3 regions of the Pseudarthrobacter sp. PvP090 genome follow, and region 2 is predicted to be linked to each of the others. Evidence: predicted binding sites of a transcription regulator. Region 2 holds the regulator's gene; each other region holds the start of a gene.
What was found. The regulator LexA, encoded in region 2, represses DNA repair genes until DNA is damaged. The targets are predictions, from matches to a motif close to TCGAACANNTGTTCGA.
Positions count from the first base shown of each region.

Region 1: ABIC21_RS11395 (LexA family protein) is a predicted target of LexA. The motif match lies at 1,479-1,494, and genes of this name have one in related genera.
Region 3: ABIC21_RS10625 (DUF6504 family protein) is a predicted target of LexA. The motif match lies at 804-819, and genes of this name have one in related genera.

Region 1 is NZ_JBEPPO010000008.1:122,623-124,886, forward strand. Features, by position in the region: gene ABIC21_RS11390 (Y-family DNA polymerase) at 1-1,041, opposite strand, end outside; gene ABIC21_RS11395 (LexA family protein) at 1,034-1,465, opposite strand.
Region 2 is NZ_JBEPPO010000017.1:52,908-55,171, reverse strand. Features, by position in the region: gene ABIC21_RS17930 (ATP-dependent DNA helicase) at 1-289, shown strand, start outside; gene lexA (transcriptional repressor LexA) at 381-1,130, opposite strand; gene ABIC21_RS17920 (LysM peptidoglycan-binding domain-containing protein) at 1,490-1,966, shown strand; gene ABIC21_RS17915 (histidinol-phosphate transaminase) at 2,023-2,264, shown strand, end outside.
Region 3 is NZ_JBEPPO010000007.1:234,442-236,705, reverse strand. Features, by position in the region: gene ABIC21_RS10635 (chorismate mutase) at 1-326, shown strand, start outside; gene ABIC21_RS10630 (hypothetical protein) at 337-723, opposite strand; gene ABIC21_RS10625 (DUF6504 family protein) at 880-1,212, shown strand; gene ABIC21_RS10620 (DNA polymerase III subunit alpha) at 1,209-2,264, shown strand, end outside.

The DNA.
Region 1 (2,264 bases), on a different contig from region 2:
GACGTAACGGAGGCCGTCGTCGATCCTGGGGAGCAGGGCGTACGCCGCCCTCGCCAAGAGAACCGGGTCAGAGGTGGGCATCGGCAACGGTACACACACCGAGGGGTACGAGCCGGCCTGCGGGCTGTAGTAGGACGTCGCGGCGAACGCGGTGAGCACCTTAGCCTGCAGTCCGTGTCTGGCCAGCCTGGCACTGGCCTGCTGGGCATAAACGCCAAGGACCTGGCGCAGCCCGGCGGCAGTGGTGATCGGGGTCGAGAAGGATCGGCTGAAGATCAGCTGGTCGCGGCCGGTCCGCTCCTCTTCCAGGGGGATGCAGGCAGTTCCCTGGAGTTCCAGCACGGTCCGCATCAGCACCACGGAGAAGCGGTCGCGGATCGTGACCGGGTCCGCGCGCGCCAGGTCGAGGATGGAATGGATGCCCAGGGCATTTAGCCGTTCGGTCAGTCGCCTCGCGACTCCCCAGAGGTCGACCACGGACAGGCCAGCCATGAGCTTTTCCTGCCGGGCGGCGGGCACGGCGTCCCAATGGCAGACGCCGTTGAACGCTGGGTTGTGTTTGGCCCACTTGTTGGCCAGCTTCGCCAGCGTCTTGGTGCCGGCGATGCCAACGCAGACGGGGACGCCGACGTTCCGACGGACCGCCGCCTTCATGGTGTGGCCCAGCAGGTGAAGCTCCTTCGGCGTGCCGCTGACGCCCAGGAATGCCTCGTCGATGCTGTAGACCTCCAGCCAAGCCGAGTAGCGACCGAGGAGTTCCATTACCCGGGCGCTGATGTCCCCATACAGCTCGTAGTTGCTTGACAGGGCGACGAGCCCCCATTCCTTGGCCCGGGGTGCGAGCTTGAACCAGGGCTCGCCGAGGGCGATCCCGAGTGCCTTGGCCTCGGGGGACCGGGTGACGGCGCAGCCGTCGTTGTTGGAGAGCACGACCAGCGGGCGGCCTTCCAAGGAGGGATCGAAGGCGCGTTCGGCGCTGGCATAGAAGCAGTTCACGTCAACCAGGGCGATGCTGCCCCGGCCGTGCACCGCCTTAGACATGGTGCAGGCATCGGGTCGCGACACCCCAGATGATCAGATCCGACAGGCCCGGGACCCGGATATCCGGATAGCGCGGGTTGTCCGCCTGCAGCACCACACCCGAAGCCGTCAGGCGCAGCCTCTTGATCGTGAGTTCGCCATCGAGGACTGCAACGACGACGGAGCCATCGCGGGGCTCGAGGGCCCGGTTGACGATCAGCTCGTCGCCGTCGCTGATTCCCGCGCCCTCCATGGAGTCGCCGGAGACCCGGACGACGTAGGTGCTGGTGATGTCCTTGATGAGGTGTTCGTTGAGGTCGATGCGGCCGTCAAAGTAGTCCTGGGCCGGGGAAGGGAAGCCGGCCGCGACCGGCACCGGCGAGATCGGGACCGATAGAAGAGAAGTGCCCGCATCTATCACGCGGGGCCCGATGATTACGCCCACAACACACCTTTATTCGAATATATGTTCGATACATCCAGTGTAGCTCCGGGCGCTGACATTGAGCAGACTTTGCGCAACTGGAGGGTCGATGGAGGTGCTGATGCTCATGGAAGCGGGACTGCGGATCTGATGGCCTCATAGGGGGTGGTGCGGAAGAGAGAGGCTCCCCACTCCGGGTTGTGCAGCACAATTCCACTTTCCCGCCGCGCGATCTGAAACGGAGCCGGAAGGGACCCGTCCCAGCCGCGCCTGTTCCTGGTCCATGGGATCCCGGACCACAGGGCGCTGAAGCCGGCATCTCGGAACCCGAGGTGAAGTACTGGCGGCCCAGTTTCTGCGCCGTGCGCAACGAGAGCGGTTTCCCCGTGGATGTGGCCCCAGATGGTGTCCATCTGCACGTCGGCCAAAAAGCGGCGCGAAGGTGGCAGCCGCCAATCCCGCAAAGCCGTGGTCGTCGCGGAGCGACATCAACAGGCCCTAGTCCGCTGCTCCGTGGAGTCCGCTCTGGTCGGACTCTGAAACGAGCGCGGCGAGCTCCGGGGTCTCGGACCGCCACGCTTGATTGTTCGTGCTGGTAATCGGCGAAGGCTCCCAGCCGGGCGATCCTGGCACTCTCGCCGTTTATCAGGTCCAGTCGTGCACTCCTGGTGAGGGCGCGAAAGAGTCTGGCAGTTGCGTCACTTTGTAAAAGCGGTTGATTTCGCTTTTGCTGTACTTACTCACGCGAATTGTCTTCAGGGACGGACTGTTCTCCAAGGCGCGAAGTGTGCCATCCTCGGGGAGCACACCGAAAAGCTGG
Region 2 (2,264 bases):
CCCGCTGATGACGGCACGGTCCCGTGCGGTGGCCCAGGCCGGCGGCAACGGGTTCATGAGCGTTTCCGCGACCCACGCCGCCATCCGCCTGGCCCAGGGTGCCGGCCGCCTGATCCGCACGACGACGGACCGGGGAGTGGTGGCAGTGCTGGACTCACGGCTCTCCACCGAGCGCTACGGGGGATTCCTCCGCGCCGCACTGCCGCCGTTCTGGCCCACCACGGACCCCGCGGTAGCCCTCGCGGCACTGGAGCGGCTCGCAAAGGAATCCGGGCAGCCCGCCACGTAGTCCGGCGGGAACGTCCGGAGGATGCGCGAAGGGCCCCGTCCGATGCCGGCGGGGCCCTTTTCGCTGCTGTTGATGTACCGGCTGAGCGGTCCTAGAGGGAGCGCAGCACCGAGACGACTTTGCCCATGATGACGGCGTGATCGCCGAGGATGGGCTCGTACTGGGTGTTCTGCGGCAGCAGCCAGGTGTGGCCGTCGCGCTGGCGGAACGTCTTGACCGTCGCCTCGTCGTCCAGCAGCGCGGCGACGATGTCCCCGTTGACGGCGTCGCCCTGCCGGCGCACAACCACCCAGTCACCGTCGCAGATGGCCGCGTCGATCATCGAGTCACCCGCGACCTTGAGCATAAACAACTCGCCGTGGCCCACGAGCTGGCGGGGCAGGGGCATCACGTCCTCGACGACCTGGTCGGCCAGGATCGGCCCGCCGGCGGCGATGCGGCCCACCAGCGGCACCATGGCGGTGTCGGTGGCGCTGGCCAGTTCGGACACGGACAATCCGCCGACAGTGCGCAGGCCGCCGGACTTCCCGGTTCCTGGAATCTTCGCGGTTCCCTCGTCGAGGGTCAGCGGCATCAGCACTTCCATGGCGCGGGGGCGCTTGGGGTCGCGCCGCAGGTAGCCCAGTTTCTCCAGCTGTGAGAGCTGGTGGGTGACGCTGGAGAGGCTAGCCAGGCCGACGGTGTCGCCGATCTCGCGCATGGAGGGCGGATAGCCGTTGTCCGTCACCGAGCGCTGGATGGTTTCCAGGATCTTCTTTTGCCGGACGGTGAGGCTCTTGGGTGGCCGGGCCGCCTGCGGGCCCCGCTGGGTGGCCCTGCCGCCAGTGGCTTGTGCTGCCATGTTCGCCAACGCCTTTCCGTTCCGCCCGGCCGCCGTGGCTGCGGCTGCCGGGAACTTCCGGCCTGAAATGTCAGACCCTGCTGATCAACTGCAGAAGTGGTTGTTCTTTGACTCAAACGTAGGCCAGCCACACTGCTTTTTCAAACATTTGTTCTAGCGAGTCTCGACATTGTTCGTTAATAAGTGCTAAAACAGAACAAGCAAGGTTCGAATATGTGTTCTAGTAATTCGCTGCTAGGGCGTGGAGCACTGTTCGGACACAGCATGACGTTCGGTTCTTTGTTCGAAGGTTAGGCCGGTTGGCGGCAAGTACGTGGAGTACGCCGGGCGGCACAGTATGGTCCAGGAGGGCTCAGTTCATGTCAGCATCAAGCGCATTTCACGACACTTTCGGCCGCGACGCATTCGGCGACTACGGCCGGCCCGACGGCGGTGCATCTGCCGGCCGGCGGGGCCCGGCCGGCAGGAACGGCGCTGCAGGCCGCGGACCGCAGGTCATGCGGGAGCCGCTGCAGGTAAAGCAGGCGCCGCTGCGGCTCACCCGGCGGGGGCGCTTTGTCTTCATCGGGGTGCCGCTGATCCTGCTGGCGGCGCTCATCCTCTCCTTCAGCGGTTTCCTCAATGCCCCCGCCAAGGCCGCTGAATCCGCAGCCGAGCTGTCGCTGACCCCCACCGTGACCGTGACGGTGCAGCCCGGCGAGTCACTCTGGGCCATCGCTGAGGCCGTGGCACCGGAGCGCGACCCCCGCGACGTCGTCACCGACATCATCCAGCTGAACAACCTGGAAGCGGCCCGTGTTGTGCCCGGCCAGGCGCTCTTCATCCCGTCCAAGTAACCCGGTCGACCCGTCACAGTTTCAGCGCCCGCCGCGATCTCACTTAAACTGGTGCAGTGACTGACCAGCTAGAGCGCCTGAACCGACTTCCCCTCCGGACCAATCTGCGCGGCCTGACGCCGTACGGCGCGCCGCAGCTGGACGTCCCCATCCTGCTCAACGTCAATGAGAACACCCACGGTGTCCCGGCCGATGTGCGCGCCGCCATTTCCGAGGCCGTCACGATTGCCGCCGCCGGCTTGAACCGCTACCCGGATCGCGAATTCACGGAACTGCGCGAAGCCCTCGCGGAATACCT
Region 3 (2,264 bases), on a different contig from region 2:
TGGACATGTCCACAAATCACGAAAACGATAAAGCTGCCAAGGCTGACCGGGAACAGCTCGCCGCCGTGAGGGTGGCTGTTGACGAGGTGGACGAGCAGATCGTGTCGCTGATCGGACGCCGCGAGCGCCTGATCCGGATCGCCGGAACCCTCAAGGCCGACAGCGCCGAGGTCCGCGCCCCCGGCCGCGTGGAACGGGTTATTGAACACGTCCGCGCCACGGCGGAACAGAAGGACATCGACGTCGAACTCGTTGAGAAAACCTACCGGGCCATGATCGACGCCTTCATCACCCTCGAACTGGAAGTCTACAAAGCCAGCTCCTAGGCGCGGGAGTTTAGAGGGATTCCTCCACCGGTACATTCGCCTGGTAGTCGCGGCCGTCACAGTCGCTGAAGGCCGTCATGAGGTGGCCCTTGGCCAGTCCCATGATCGTGCTGAGCGGAAAGTACCCGGTAATGGTGCTGCCGGAATGCTCCACACCCTTGAGGTCAAAGTTCTCCTCCGTGCCGTCGTGGCTGAAGCAATAGAAGGACACGGCCTCCCCGTTCATGAACTCGATCCCCATTCGTCGCTGGTGGGAGTGATCCGGGGTTGCTGCCACAAGCCCCACAACGTAGGCGCCCTGACCGGGGATATTTCCGTCTATATCGAACTTCGCCACCAAGGACGTGTCCTCGGCGGCGATGCTTACGTGCTTCAGAAGTGCGTTATGGGAGCTCATGGCTCAATCCTGCTACCTGTGCCTGCGTCCGTCCACCCCTATCTAGGTTTTGCGCCGGCACCGTCGTAGACTGGAGTTATTCGAAGATATATTCGAATAGCTGCCGGCTGTGTTGGTACAGACGGGTGTTGCAGATGGTGTGGTCCGGGAGGCGCGATGGGCATGTTCAGTGAGTCGGTGGACGTCGTCTGCGCGCCCTCCGGCCAGCCCCTGGAGCTCGACTGGGCGGGCCGCCACTACACGGTCTGCGCCGAACCGGTTCGCTGGTACGAGCGACGCCAATGGTGGGCGGAAGAACAGCGTGCTCCCCTGGGCAGCGGCCCCGGACTCGTGGACCACGAAATCTGGCGGGTCCAGGTGCGCCGGGCAGATTCCCCCGACCAGGAAAGCCTCACCCTTGACCTGACCCGGCATGTGGGCAGCGGACGCTGGCGCCTGCTGCGGATCCACGATGCCCTGCCTCCAATCCGTAAGCCCGAATCAGCATGAGCTTCACCCATCTCCATGTCTCCACCGCCTTCAGTGCCCACTATGGGGTCTCCTGGCCGGAGGAGCTGGCCGCCGCCGCGGCCGCGGACGGAGCGACGGCGCTCGCCTGTACGGACCGCGACGGCCTCTACGGGACAATCAAGCACCTGAAGGCCTGCATGGCCGCTGGGCTGGACCCGGTCGTCGGAGTGGACCTTGCGGTCTTTGACGACGACGGCGACCTCCGCACCCAGGTGGGCGGACGCGTCGTCGTGCTGGCCCACGGGCATAACAACGGCGCCGGCTACCGTGCGCTGTGCCGGCTGATCTCCGATGCGCATGCCCGCACGACGGGCAAGGCCGGGGGAGCGGTGCCCGTCGCCGTGACCCGGGCCGAGCTGGCTTCCCGCACCCTGCACCCGGAAACCCTCAAGCCGGTGCTGACCGTGCTGGTCGGCCCGGACTCCGACGTCGGACGTGCCATGGGAGGAAGGCGCTACCTGCGCCCCCGCACCCTGTTCAAACGCTGGCTCGATGCCATGCCGACCGGAACCATCGCCGCCGAGGTGGTCAGCCAGCTCAGCCCGCCCGGGGAGCCGCTCAGCACCGCCCACGCGGTACGGATGCTCAAGCTCGCCGCCGAACACGGGGTTCCGGCCGTGCTGAGCAACGCCGTGCGGTATGTCGCCGAGGACGGAGCGGCCACCGCGGACGTGCTGGATTCCGCCCGCACCCTGAAATCGCTGCCCGAACTCTCCGCCGCCCCGCTGCTCCAGCCCAACGGGCAGGGCTGGCTCAAATCCGCGGCACAGATGCTCCAGCTGGGCAAGGAGATCATGCACGCCGCCGGGTACGGCGCCGCGGACCTCAAGAACCTGATGGCACAGACCGAGGCGCTCGCGGACCGCTGCCGGATCGACCCCGTGGCAGACATGGGATGGAAGCACCCGGTAGTGCCGGAAGCCTCGGTCATCGGAATCGCCGGGGACGCCCTGGTGGAGCTCACCCAGCGCTGCGAGGCAGGCATCAGCAGGCGGTTCCCGGGGATCACCGGCAAACCCGCCGAGGAACTG